DNA from 3 places in the Beijerinckia sp. 28-YEA-48 genome. Region 3 is predicted to be linked to each of the others. Evidence: predicted binding sites of a transcription regulator. Region 3 holds the regulator's gene; each other region holds the start of a gene.

Region 1 (4,317 bases), 440 kb from region 3:
GTCGAAGCCTCTTCGCCGAGCCAGCAGGATCAGGACGTGGCTATCGGGCCGGCCATGCAGCAGACCGACGCGGTTCCGCAGGAGCAGCCCAAAACCCAAGAGAAGCCCGTGGAGCAGGTGGCGAAAGCCCCGCCGCTTGAACAGGCCGATGTCGCGCTGCCACGGGAAGAGCCCAAGGCGGTGGAGAAACCACAAGAGACACCGCAGCCGCCCGTTCCCGAAACCCTGGCGCCGCCAAAGACGGACCGCATCGGTCAGTTCACCGAGGCGAGTTCAAACGCTTATAACGCTCTGGTCTTTGGCCATTTGCAGCGTTTCAAGCGCTACCCGCGCGAAGCACGGGGCGCCTCCGGAACGACGGTCGTCAAGTTTGTTCTCACCCGGGCAGGGGAGGTCGCCGAGAGCGAGGTGACGAAATCCTCGGGCAACGCCGTGTTGGATCGTGAGGCGCTCGAGATCCTGAAGCGGGCGAGCCCCTTTCCCGCGTTTCCCACGGTCAAGCCGGGAGAGCGGGACATCTATATCGCGCCAGTGAGTTTTGGGCGCAAAATGTAAAACTAAAATCGAAGCGCATCACCGCATGCGGGTGAGATCCGTGGGGCGATTGTCGATGATCGCTTCCATGGAGAAGAAGCCTGTCACCGTGGCCAGGTCGAAATTGGTGATGAGCTTCTGATAAAAGGCGTCGTAGCCTGCCATTCCTTTTGTGACGACTTTGATCAGATAGTCCCAGTCGCCACCGATCCGATAAAAATCGATGACTTCGGGGAGACGTTCGACATGCGTGCGAAAGCTGTCGGCCCATTCTTTTGAATGATGACGGGTACGGATCATCACGAAGACCGTCAGGTCGAGCCCCAACGCCTTGAGATCGATGTTGACCTGGCTGTTGCCGATGATGCCGTCGGCGGTCAGCCGTTGCAGCCGCCGCCAGCAGGCATTTTGGGAGAGGCCGACTCGTTCAGCGAGGTCACGCTGCGAGATCGCGCCGTCCTTTTGCAGCCACGTGAGAATTTTTAGATCAATAGCGTCTATTTTTTCCATTTTACCAATCAAATGACCCAATTTATGAGAAATATTGCAAAATTTATGTGATAATTCAATTCCTTTCTGGGTCTATTTTTCCAGCCTTCTGGTTAGGGGATTTGAGATGCAGAACACGCGGTCGACCGTTCCAGCGGCGACGTTGTTGGATGAATTCAGGAATGTCCTGGCGCAGCCGGGCCTGATGAGCAGGTTGCAGGCGGGATTGATCGGCAACGCGGCCGAGATCGACGGGCCCTTCGGCAAAAAGCCACTCGTCTATGCGGATTATGTCGCCTCCGGGCGCGCGCTCATGCAGATCGAGGCGTTCATTCTCGAGCGCGTTCTGCCCTATTACGCCAACAGCCATACTGAGGCTTCCTATTGCGGCGGCCTCATGACCCGGATGCGTCGGGAAGCCCGTGCTGTCATCGCACAGTCTTGCGGCGCGACGGATCAGCACGCGGTGATTTTTGCTGGCTCTGGCGCGACGGCGGGGATCAACCGCCTTGTCTCTTTGCTCGGCGTCAATCAGGCGGTGGCCGCAGGCCAGCGGGCCCGTATCATCATCGGCCCCTATGAACATCACTCCAATATTCTGCCTTGGCGCGAAAGTGGGGCCGAGGTGATTGAAATCGCCGAGAGCCTCGATGGCGGCCCGGACATGGCTGCGCTCGATGCGGCGTTGCAAGAATCCGCTTCCTGCGATCTTGTTGTTTGCTCTTTTTCCGCGGCGTCCAATGTGACGGGTATCGTCACCGACGTTGCGGCCGTCACGCGCCGTGTGAAGGCGGCTGGCGCCAAAATGGTTTGGGACTATGCGGGAGCCGGTCCCTATCTGCCGATCGCCATGTCGCCGGCCCAGTCGTCGCCAGGCAACCAGGCCGAAATCGATGCCATTGTCGTATCGCCACATAAGTTCATCGGCGGCCCTGGCGCATCGGGCGTGTTGATCGTCCGCCACGATGCTGTTGTCATGACGCGGCCGAGTTGGCCGGGCGGCGGCACCGTTCGCTTTGTCTCGCCGCTCAGCCATGATTACAGCGGCAGTCTCGAAGCGCGCGAAGAAGCGGGAACGCCGAATGTGGTGGGCGATATTCGCGCCGCGCTGGCGTTCATGGTGAAAGACGCGATTGGCCCGGAGGCGATGCAGCATCGCAATGCCGAACTCACCCGGCGCGCCATGGCCGCCTGGCAGGATCAACCGCGCATCGAGCTCTTGGGATCGCCGAAATTGCCTCGATTGCCGATCTTCTCTTTCAGAATGCGGGACGAGAACGGTGGGTTCGTGCACCAGCAACTGGTGACGCGCATGCTGAGCGATCGCTTCGGCATTCAGGCGCGCGGCGGCTGTGCCTGCGCCGGACCCTACGTCCATCGGCTGTTGTCGATCGATGCGGCGGAATCCGAAAAGCTGCGGCGCGATATTCTGGCTGGGCAGGAAATGGCGAAGCCGGGATTCATCCGGTTGAATTTCAGCGTTCTCATGCCGGAGGAGAAAGTACAGTTCATCCTCCAATCCGTCATCGAACTCGCGCAATGCGCACAGCAATATGTGCCGATGTATGTATGCGACACGAAACGCGCCATATTTTCTCCGAAGGGCAATGAGCAGTTCGCCGCTCTCGCCTCCTAGATAAAACGCGACTTTCGGCGGGCCCGGCCTGTGGCAATGGCTGGAGGCACACACGATGCGCCTCCATGTTGATGTCGCGCACCGTGGTCCGCCGCGACGCCGAGAGCGTCTCTGCACCCAAGCTTTTGATTTAAAGCTTAAAATGCCCACACCCGAAGGGATGCAGGCCTCTGGCCTCCGCCTCCGGAGCTATTAAAACGGCTCATTCTGAAAAGCGCGATCGGGATTTGGTTATCTACGACGACGCGCTGCCCGGTTTCGTCCTGCGCCTCTGGTCGCCGGAGCTATGTCCATGTCACCATACTGTCATCTAACGCGACGACAGATCGACGCTCAATTCGATTGGGGCAGACATGGATTATTTCAGACGTTTCACGTTCCTCTTCTCGGCGCCGACCTTTGACGCGGATGATCTCGAGGGCGTCCGCTTCAATCAGATCGTCACCGAAATCGAGCGTTCCGGCTTCGAGGTCGTCAAGGCGCGTAAACTTGAGGACGCCGAGATTGCCGTGCAGACCGATGCCGCCATCGGCTGCATGGTCGTCGACTGGGGCAAGAAAGGCCTAGAGGGCAAGACAGCGGCGTTGATCAACCTGATGCGCCGTCGCGGCCTCGATTTTCCGATCATCCTGCTGATCCGCCGCAAGCGGTTCGAGGATCTGCCCGTCGAAGTGCTCGATTTCATTGACGGCTATGTCTTCCTTTCGGAAGAGACGCCGCCCTTCATCGCCAAGAACCTCATCAGCCGCTTGAAGCAATATGCCGAAACGTTGAAGACGCCGTTCTTCGGTACGCTCGTCGACTATGCGGAAGAAGGCAACCAGCTCTGGACCTGTCCGGGCCACAACGGCGGCGTGTTCTATAGCCGCAGCCCGATCGGCCGCGTCTTCATGGAACATCTTGGCGAAGCGGTCTTCCGTGACGATCTCGACAATTCCGTGCTCGATCTCGGCGACTTGCTGACACACGAAGGTCCAGCGCTCAAGGCCCAGAAAGAAGCGGCGCGAATCTTCGGGGCCGAAAAGACCTATTTCGTCCTCAATGGCACCTCGACCTCGAACAAGGTCGCGCTTGCGGCCCTGGTCACCGATGGCGACCTCGTGCTGTTCGATCGTAACAACCACAAGGCCGCCCATCACGGCGCGCTGATGATCAGCGGTGGCATCCCGGTCTATGTGCCGACGGTGCGCAACGCCTGGGGGCTGATCGGCCCCATGGGTTGGGACTCGCTCGACGAGGAGGTGTTGCGCCAGCGCATCCGCAATCACCCTCTGGTCAAGGATCCCGAGGCCTGGCGCAGGCCGCGCCCCTTCCGCGTCGCGGTCGTCGAGCAATGCACTTACGATGGCACGATCCACAATGCCCAGATGATCCTGGAGCGTATCGGCCACCTCTGTGAATATATCCTGTTCGACGAGGCCTGGGCCGGTTTCATGAAGTTCCATCCGCTCTATGCTGGGCGTTTCGCCATGGGGCTGACGAACCTTGGGCCCGAGGCGCCGGGGATCATCGCTACGCAATCGACCCATAAGCAGCTCGCGAGTTTCTCGCAGGCGTCGCAGATCCACATGAAGGACAGGCATATTCGCGGCCAGAAGCGACGTGTCGAGCATCGACGCTTCAACGAGAGCTTCATGCAATATGCCTCGACGTCGCCT
Region 2 (4,317 bases), 180 kb from region 3:
ATGAAATGTGTCAGTTCGCGCATGATGATTTTCCTTCCGCTGGCCGTCGTTCTAGCCCGGAGGAATTGTTAAGGGGAAGGGATAAATCAGTGCGCTTAGTCTTATGAATAAGCACCTGGCCCTATGAATAAGGCGGTCAGGAACGGCGCAGGGTCTTCAGGGAGCGCACCAGGGAGACGCGGGCGAGACGGGCGCTGCCAGCCGAAATGGCGTTGGCGATGAGTTTCGGGCGCAGCAGAACGCGCCGTTTGGGCGCGGCGGCGAGATCCACCTTGGTGCCGTTCCAGGTGACGGAACGGCCGAAGAAGGCGCAGAAATACAGCGCTGGCAACAAGATATCGCGCAGCACCATAGCCGGCAGCAAAGCTGCCGATCGGGGCCAGCCGGCGATGCGCGTCAGCAGCCATTCCGGAATGTACCACACCGCCAGAAACACAACCGTGGCGGCCAGGAGATTGATCCCTGCCCCATGGGCGGCGACCAGGGTCGCCGCCAGCGGCGGCAGGACGCCACTGAAGATTTCGGGCGCGAAGAGGACGGGGAAGCTGGCGCGGCGCAACCGCGCCCAGCGCAGATGCCGGCCCCAGACCTGCGCCAGGGTGCGGCGTCCCAACAATTGCGGATAGGGCGGCCCGGCGACGGCGATGTCGCGCTTCTTGCCGCGCATCATCTTGGTCGCCGCGGCGTCCTCGGCCGGTTCGCTGGCGAGCGATTCGAGGCCGCCGCGTTCGAGATCGGCGCGGCGGAACATCAGCGATTTGCCCTGGGCGAAGCCGGAGCCGAGCGTGTCGACCGCATATTGGATGCGCGCCTGATAGCTGTTCAGCATGGCGCATTCGAGCATCGACCAAAACCCGTCCGGCCGGTCGCCGAAGGCTGGTGCTGTCACCATGCCGGCGTCTTCGCGCCAGGCGCCGGTGAGCCGACGCAGATAGTCGGGTGCGACGAGCAGATTGCTGTCGACGAAAACGATGACGTCGAAGCGGGCGCCGCGAAAGCCCTTGGCCATGTTATTGAGCTTCGGGTTGGGGCCGAGATGCTCCATGCCGATGAGCAGGCGGGCGGCAATATGCGGATGCCGATCGATCGCCGCTTGCGCCAGCGGCACAATGGGATCTTGCGCATCGGCGACGCAGAAAATCAGCTCGTAGTCGGGCCAGTCGATATGGAAGGAGGCTTCGATCGTTTCACGTGAATAGGGTTCGAGGCCACACAGCGGGCGGACGATCGAAATGCCTTTCGGCTTGCTCACCGGGCCAACAGGCGCACCCTTGCGGCATCGAACCATCGCGATCGCGGCGCTGGCGACCTGGATGGAGAGAAGCGTGGCGGCGAGTGCTGCGGCGGACTGCGCGAGAATCGACATTGCCATCTCCGGGTACCCGGTCCCGTTGACGGAAGTATGACGCATCCTGTCACGAAAGTGAGACACAAATCGCGCATCCCGCTCCTGTTAGCTGGGCTGAATCGTCTGGCTACTCATGGGCGAGACTGAAACGATGTCCGAATCCAGACATGTCCGAACCCTCTTCCTCTCGGATGTCCATCTGGGCACGCGAGGCTGCCAGGCCACGGCGCTGCTCGATTTTCTCAGGGTCTACGATGCCGATACCATCTATCTGGTCGGCGATATCGTTGACGGTTGGCGCCTGCGCCAGAGCTGGTATTGGCCGCAGGAACATAACGACGTGGTGCAGAAGATGCTGCGCAAGGTGCGTAAGGGCACGCGCGTCATCTATGTGCCGGGCAATCACGATGAATTCTTCCGCGACTATGTCGGCTCGAATTTCGGCGGCATCGAAATCGAGGAAGAATCCATTCATCGCTGCGCCGACGGTCGCTCGATGCTGATCCTGCACGGCGACAAGTTCGATACGGTCGTGCGCAACGTGCGCTGGCTGGCTCTGCTCGGCGACTGGGCCTATGACTTCGCCATCTGGCTCAACGGTCATATCGCTCGCGTGCGCCGCTACTTTGGCTTGCCCTATTGGTCCTTCTCGCAGTGGAGCAAGGACAAGGTCAAACGCGCGGTGAGCTTCATCAGCGCCTTCGAGAATGCAGTGGTGACCGATGCGCACCGCCATGGTGTCGAGGTCGTGCTGTGCGGCCACATCCATAAGCCGACCATGCGCACCGTCGATGGCGTGCTCTATATCAACACCGGCGACTGGGTTGAATCCTGCTCGGCCGTGGTCGAGAACCAAGACGGTCGCCTGGAACTGATCCATTGGCACCAAGTGGCTGAGGCTTTCGCGCCCGTGTCAGTGAAAGAGCTGAGCAGCGAACTGATCGCCTGATTGCATTCGTCATTGCGAGAAGCGCAGTGACGAAGCAATCCAGAGGCATGTGGTGAAATATCAAAAATGCCTGTGGCACCGGCATTATATCCAGGGCTCTATTCTTGGCTCCTGGACTGCTTCGCTGTGCTCGCAATGACGGTGAAGCGGAGCTAACCCTATCGCCACGGCAGGCTGGTCGCCGCCTTGGCATTCTCCACGATCGACAGAAAGCTGCGGGCGCTGCGTTCCAGGCTGTGCGACGCACCGACCTTACGGCACAGCGCCTTGTCGATGCGTAGCGCTGACAGCGCCGCCTGGCGCAGATCCGTGCCGATCACGCCGCAGGCTTCGCCATCGAAAATAGCGCGGGCGCCATCTGAGGGATAGCAAGCGACCGGCAGGCCGGCGGCCAAGGCTTCCGCCATGACGAGGCCGAACGTGTCGGTGCGGCTCGGAAAGACAAACACATCGGCGGCGCGATAGACCGTGCCCAGTTCGGCGCTCGAGAGCGCGCCGAGAAAGCGGGCGTGGGGATATTTCTGCTGCAGCATTGCCCGCGCCGGGCCGTCGCCGGCCACCAGTTTGGTACCGGGCAGATCGAGCTGGAGAAAGGCCTCGATGTTCTTTTCCACCGCCAGCCGGCCAGCGAACAGGAACCAGGGCCGTGGCAGATCGAACTGCGCCACAGGGCCTTCGGCGAAGAGCTTGGTGTCTATGCCGCGCCGCCAATGCACCATGCGGGCGTAGCCATGGCCGCGCAGTTCGCTGGCAAGCGCCTGCGTCGCGGCCATCGTCGCTGCCGCGCCATTGTGGAACCAGCGCAGAGCCGCATAGCTCCAGCGCTCGGGAATCGGCCAACGCGCCGCGATATATTCGGGATAGCGCGTGTGGAAGCAGGTGGTGAAGGGAATGCGCCGGCGGTGGCAATAGAGCCGCGCCAAAAGGCCGATCGGCCCTTCTGTGGCGATATGGACAATATGCGGTGCGACGGCGGCGATGCGGTGCGGCACGCTGCGCGGCGGCGGCAGGGCCAGGCGGATGGCGGGGTAGGACGGCATCGGGACCGACCGATAGCCCTGCGGCGTCAGTAGATGCAGATCGACGCCCAGCTCCGGTAGCGTCCGTGATAGCCATTCATAAGTGCGCGAAACGCCATTGATCTGTGGCGACCAGGCGTCGGTCACCAAGAGCAGGCGCAGCGGATCGGTGCGATCGGCTGCCTGAATTTGCGGCCGAGGCCGACGTTTGCGCGCCGCCGGATGCCCGGCATCGACGAAAGAGAGCGCCATCCGCAGTTCTCCACCCGGACTTTCCGAGGATCACTACGGCCCCAAGAACATATTCGCACTGCGGTTATGTGACAGTGGGCGACTGGCGTTGCGCGGCTTTGCTTAGACGGCCGGCGTTTTGCCTTCGTGCCAGGCGCGCAGCAGGTGATGGGCGATGGCGATCGGGTGGGGCGCTTCAAAGCCGTCGGGGTGGCTGCGCCGGAGCATCAAATCGACATCCTGTCGGGTGAACCAGCGGCAATCCTCCAGCTCGGTCTGGTCGACGACGATGTCGCGATTGAGCGCCTGCGCCACGCAGCCGATCATCAGCGAGGAGGGGAAGGGCCAGGGCTGCGAGGCGATATAGGCGACGCGGCCGATTCGGATGCCCGATTCCTCCAGGATTTCCCGGCGCACCGCATCCTCGATCGTCTCGCCGGGCTCGAGAAAGCCGGCGAGCGCCGAATACATGCCCTTGCCGAAGCGGCCGGAACGGCCGAGCAGGCAGTCGTCACCGCTCACCGCCAGCATGATCACCACCGGATCGGTGCGCGGAAAATGCTGCGCGCCGCAGGTGGGGCATTCACGCCGCCAGCCGGCGCCGACCACATGGGAGGGCGCGCCGCAATTGCTGCAGAAGCGATGGTGGGCATGCCAATACATGACGCTCTTGGCCTGGCCGAGATAGCCGACTTGGGCTGTGGGCAGCAGGCCCTCGGTGGCGACGGAGCGCAGGTCGCGCACCACCAGGTCGGGCCGGCCGGGAATGA
Region 3 (4,317 bases):
GCTGCGCGCCCGTGTCGGCATGGTGTTCCAGAAGCCGACGCCGTTTCCGATGACGATCTATGACAACATCGCCTTCGGCATCAAACTCTATGAGAAACTGCCGAAGAGCGAGCTCGACGGCCGGGTCGAGGCGGCGCTGCGCGGCTCCGCTTTGTGGGAAGAAGTGAAGAACAAGCTCAATGCCAGCGGGCTCAGCCTTTCGGGCGGCCAGCAGCAGCGCCTGTGCATCGCCCGCACCGTGGCCATCCGCCCGGAAGTGATCCTGTTCGACGAGCCCTGCTCGGCGCTCGATCCGATTTCGACCGCCAAGATCGAAGAGCTGATCGACGAGCTGAAGTCGCGCTACACGATCGCCATCGTCACGCACAACATGCAGCAAGCGGCCCGCTGCTCCGACAAAACAGCATTCATGTATCTCGGCGATCTGATCGAGTTCGACGAAACCTCGAAGATCTTCATGTCGCCGGAACAGAAGCAGACGCAGGATTACATCACTGGCCGCTTCGGCTGAGACAGGATTCCGGAGATTATGATGACCACCGACCAACACACCGTAAAAGCCTATGACGAGGAGCTGCACTTCATCGGCAGCCGCCTCGCCGAAATGGGCGGGATCGCGGAGAAAATGCTTTATGACGCGATCGACGCGCTCTCGCGCCTCGATGCGGACCTGGCTCGCCGCACCATCGAACGCGACCCGAAGCTCGACGCCTTGCAGCGCGAGATCGAGGAGAAAGCCGTTCTCACTATCGCGCGGCGCCAGCCCATGGCTGTCGATCTGCGCGAACTCGTCGCCGCCATCCATATCGCTAGCGATCTGGAGCGTGTCGGCGATCTCTGCAAGAACATCGCCAAGCGGACAGCGAAGATTTCCGGCGATATGCGCGTGCCGCGCACGCTGGTCGGCCTCAAGCATATGGCCGATATCGCCGCCATCCAGCTGAAGAACGTTCTCGATGCCTATGCGCAAAAGAACGTGGCGCAGGCCGATGAAGTGTGGCGCCGCGATGCCGATGTCGATGCGCTGGAAGACTCCGTCTTCCGCGATCTTCTCACCTTCATGATGGAAGATCCGCGCAACATTTCGTTCTGCACCCATCTGCTGTTCTGTTCGAAGAACATCGAACGGATCGGCGATCACGCGACGAATATCGCAGAGACCGTGCATTACCTCGTCACCGGCGAACCGCTGCCGGTGGAGCGGCCCAAGGGTGGATCATCGGGCCTTGAACCTCAAGCAGCGGCAGCAAAGTAGAGGCTGATCCATGCAGACTTTCACGAATGAATCGAAACCCGTGTCAGTGAGTGACAGGCGTCCACGCAACGAGGCGACGGCCCCGCGCATCCTCATCGTTGAGGATGAGCCAGCCATCGCGCTGCTGCTTGCCTACAATCTGGAGGCGGCTGGATTCACCGTGGAGCGGATTGAACGGGGCGACGAGGCGGAAATCCGCCTCGCCGAAGAAGTGCCCGACCTTCTGATCCTCGACTGGATGCTTCCGGGGGTCTCGGGCCTCGAAATCTGCCGCAGGCTGCGGGCGCGCGAGATCACCAAGGGCCTACCGGTGATCATGCTCACCGCCCGTGGCGAGGAGCAGGAACGGATACGCGGCCTTTCGGTCGGCGCCGACGACTATGTGGTCAAGCCGTTCTCGGTGCCCGAGCTGATGGCGCGGGTGCATGCCTTGTTGCGTCGCTCGCGGCCGGAACGCATCGCCACCAAGCTGCAGCGCGGACCGATCGAGCTCGATCGCGAAACACGGCGCGTCCATCGCAACGGCCGCGAATTGCATCTGGGTCCGACCGAATTCCGGCTGCTTGAACATCTGATGGAAAAGCCCGGCCGCGTCTTCTCGCGCGCGCAATTGCTCGATGCCGTCTGGGGCCTGTCGATCGACATCGACGAGCGCACGGTCGACGTGCATATCGGCCGCCTGCGCAAGGCGATCAGCCGCGGGCGCGAGCGCGATCCGCTGCGCACCGTGCGCGGCGCCGGTTATTCCTTCGACGAAACCTTCGAGCGGGAATAGTCGGCCAGCACATTCGAAAAGAAAAAGGCGTGTGATTGAATCACACGCCTTTAAATTTTTCAGGCCGTCAGTTTCTCAGGAAGGCCGCATCAACATCTGCGGGTTCTTGGAACGATCGCGACGGCGATCCTGCGCCGGCTGATAGGCCATGCGCGAATGATAGGGGCAATAGGTCGCGCCGGGATCGGACTTGCCGCCGCAATAGCGGAATTCCGACGTCGCCGGATCGCCCAGCGGCCAGCGACACATGGACTCCTTGAGCTCCATGATCGTCACGCGCTCGGACATCGGCAGCACGACTTCCTCAATCGTCTTCAGCACCGGCGCTTCATAAGCGCGCGGGGCGAAGGCCAATGCGGTATTACCACGCACCATTCCACCACCCATCGAACTCGATCTCTGAACCGCCGCAGGCCGATGGACACGCGGCTGCGAAACGCGCGGGCGCGCCACCGTCGTGGACGGCGCTTTGACGCGACCGGACAATCCCAGCCGATGCACTTTGCCGATCACGGCATTACGCGTGATGCCGTTGCCGATCTCGGCGGCAATCTGACTTGCGCTATGACCATCCGACCAAAGTTTACGGAGCGTCTCAACGCGCTCATCGGTCCAGGACATTCTCTTCTCCTAAATCCGTTGCCGTGAATCCGTCTGGTTCGCCCCCCGGTTGAGCCGGTGAGCGATTGACGCATGTCACGCTTGCTGAAAGGTCCGCCGCACGAAATGTCGTAGTAGACAGCCCGGAATCTACACTAGCCGTAGAATCGCGCGCAAGAGTCCGGCTTCAATGTTCATGTGGGTGAAATCCGTTTTCCCCAAGCCCTTCGAGGTTTTCGAGCATCCCCGCGCCAGCGGCGGCGGCATCAACTCCATGCAAACATTGGATTTGCCGACGCGGGATAGAAAGCGCTGGGGCACGCGGACAAGCGCATACTTATCCACTGCCTTCACGCTCGGCGGGACCCTAAACCGCAACTGTGGCGGGTTTTTGTATGGGGTTACCGCCTCAAACGGCGTCAACGCCGGTCTGGAAATCCTCGATGATGTCTTCGATGTCTTCGAGGCCGATGGACAGGCGCAGCATGCCTTCACCGATCCCCATCGCCTCACGATCAGCTTGCGGCAGACGCTGATGCGTGGTCGTTGCCGGGTGCGTCACGATGCTCTTGGCGTCGCCAAGATTGTTGGAGATCTTGATGATGGAAAAGGCATTGGCCATGCGGAAGGCCGCTTCCTTGCCGCCCTTCACGTCCACCACCACCACGGTGCCGCCACCCGACATCTGGCGCATGGCCAGTTCGTGCTGCGGATGGTCCTTGCGCGAGGGGTAAAGCACGTAATTGATGGCGCTCTGCTCGGCGAGGAAGTCGGCGACGCGCTCGGCGTTGCGCATCTGCTGGGTAACGCGCAGCGGCAGGGTTTCGAGCGATTTCAGCATCACCCAGGCGTTGAACGGCGACATGGCCGGGCCGGTCTGACGCAGGAAATTGTGAATGTGCGCCTGGATGAAGGCTTCCGAGGCGAGAATGCAACCGCCGAGCACCCGGCCCTGGCCATCGACATGCTTGGTGGCTGAATAGACAACGCAATCGGCGCCAAGTTGCAGCGGGCTCTGCAGAATGGGTGTGGCGAACACATTGTCGACGACGAGCGTGGCACCGGCATCATGGGCGATCTTGGCCACGGCGGTGATGTCGATGACCTCGAGCTGCGGGTTGGTCGGGCTCTCGAGGAAGAAGGTCTTGGTGTTGGGGCGGACAGCGGCGCGCCATTGCGCGAGATCGGTGCCGTCCACCAAGGTACAGGCGACGCCGAAACGCGGCATCAGATCCTCGACGACGTAGCGGCAGGAGCCAAACAGCGCCTTGGCGGCGACGATATGGTCGCCCGCCTTCAGCTGACCGACGATGGCGGCTGTGACGGCCGCCATGCCCGTGGCGGTGGCGCGGGCTGATTCAGCGCCTTCCAGCAGGGCCATACGCTGCTCGAACATGGCGACGGTCGGATTGGAGAAGCGCGAATACATGAAACCGGGCTCGTCGCCCTTGAAGCGCCGTTCGGCACTTTCCATGCTCTCGTAGGCATAGCCCTGGGTCAGGAACATGGCTTCGGACATTTCGCCGAACTGCGAGCGCAGGGTGCCACCATGAACCAGGCGGGTGGCGGGGCGCAGATCGCGCAGCGACTTGTTCTTGCTCATCTTCTTTTCTCCACGCCCAGAGCGGACCGCCGCCCAAAACAAAACCCGGCCCATTCGAGCCGGGCGCACAGAATTTGGAGTGCG

What was found. Region 3 encodes PhoB, which activates phosphate uptake and scavenging genes when phosphate is short. Its sites were predicted from a motif close to TGTCATNNANCTGTCAT; they were not measured.
Region 1: BLW50_RS16660 (Orn/Lys/Arg family decarboxylase) is a predicted target of PhoB. The motif match lies at 2,953-2,969, and genes of this name have one in related genera.
Region 2: BLW50_RS17830 (UDP-2,3-diacylglucosamine diphosphatase) is a predicted target of PhoB. The motif match lies at 1,392-1,408, and genes of this name have one in related genera.

What each region holds. Positions count from the first base shown of each region.
Region 1 is NZ_FNSI01000001.1:3,532,540-3,536,856, reverse strand. It holds gene BLW50_RS16675 (energy transducer TonB) at 1-555, shown strand, start outside; gene BLW50_RS16670 (Lrp/AsnC family transcriptional regulator) at 574-1,044, opposite strand; gene BLW50_RS16665 (aminotransferase class V-fold PLP-dependent enzyme) at 1,229-2,659, shown strand; gene BLW50_RS16660 (Orn/Lys/Arg family decarboxylase) at 3,013-4,317, shown strand, end outside.
Region 2 is NZ_FNSI01000001.1:3,791,403-3,795,719, reverse strand. It holds gene BLW50_RS17840 (CoA-acylating methylmalonate-semialdehyde dehydrogenase) at 1-23, opposite strand, end outside; gene BLW50_RS17835 (glycosyltransferase) at 137-1,366, opposite strand; gene BLW50_RS17830 (UDP-2,3-diacylglucosamine diphosphatase) at 1,500-2,297, shown strand; gene BLW50_RS17825 (glycosyltransferase family 4 protein) at 2,456-3,568, opposite strand; gene nudC (NAD(+) diphosphatase) at 3,671-4,317, opposite strand, start outside.
Region 3 is NZ_FNSI01000001.1:3,973,139-3,977,455, forward strand. It holds gene pstB (phosphate ABC transporter ATP-binding protein PstB) at 1-511, shown strand, start outside; gene phoU (phosphate signaling complex protein PhoU) at 533-1,255, shown strand; gene phoB (phosphate regulon transcriptional regulator PhoB) at 1,302-2,030, shown strand; gene BLW50_RS18550 (GcrA family cell cycle regulator) at 2,106-2,651, opposite strand; gene BLW50_RS18560 (O-succinylhomoserine sulfhydrylase) at 3,040-4,233, opposite strand; SAM riboswitch at 4,309-4,317, opposite strand, start outside.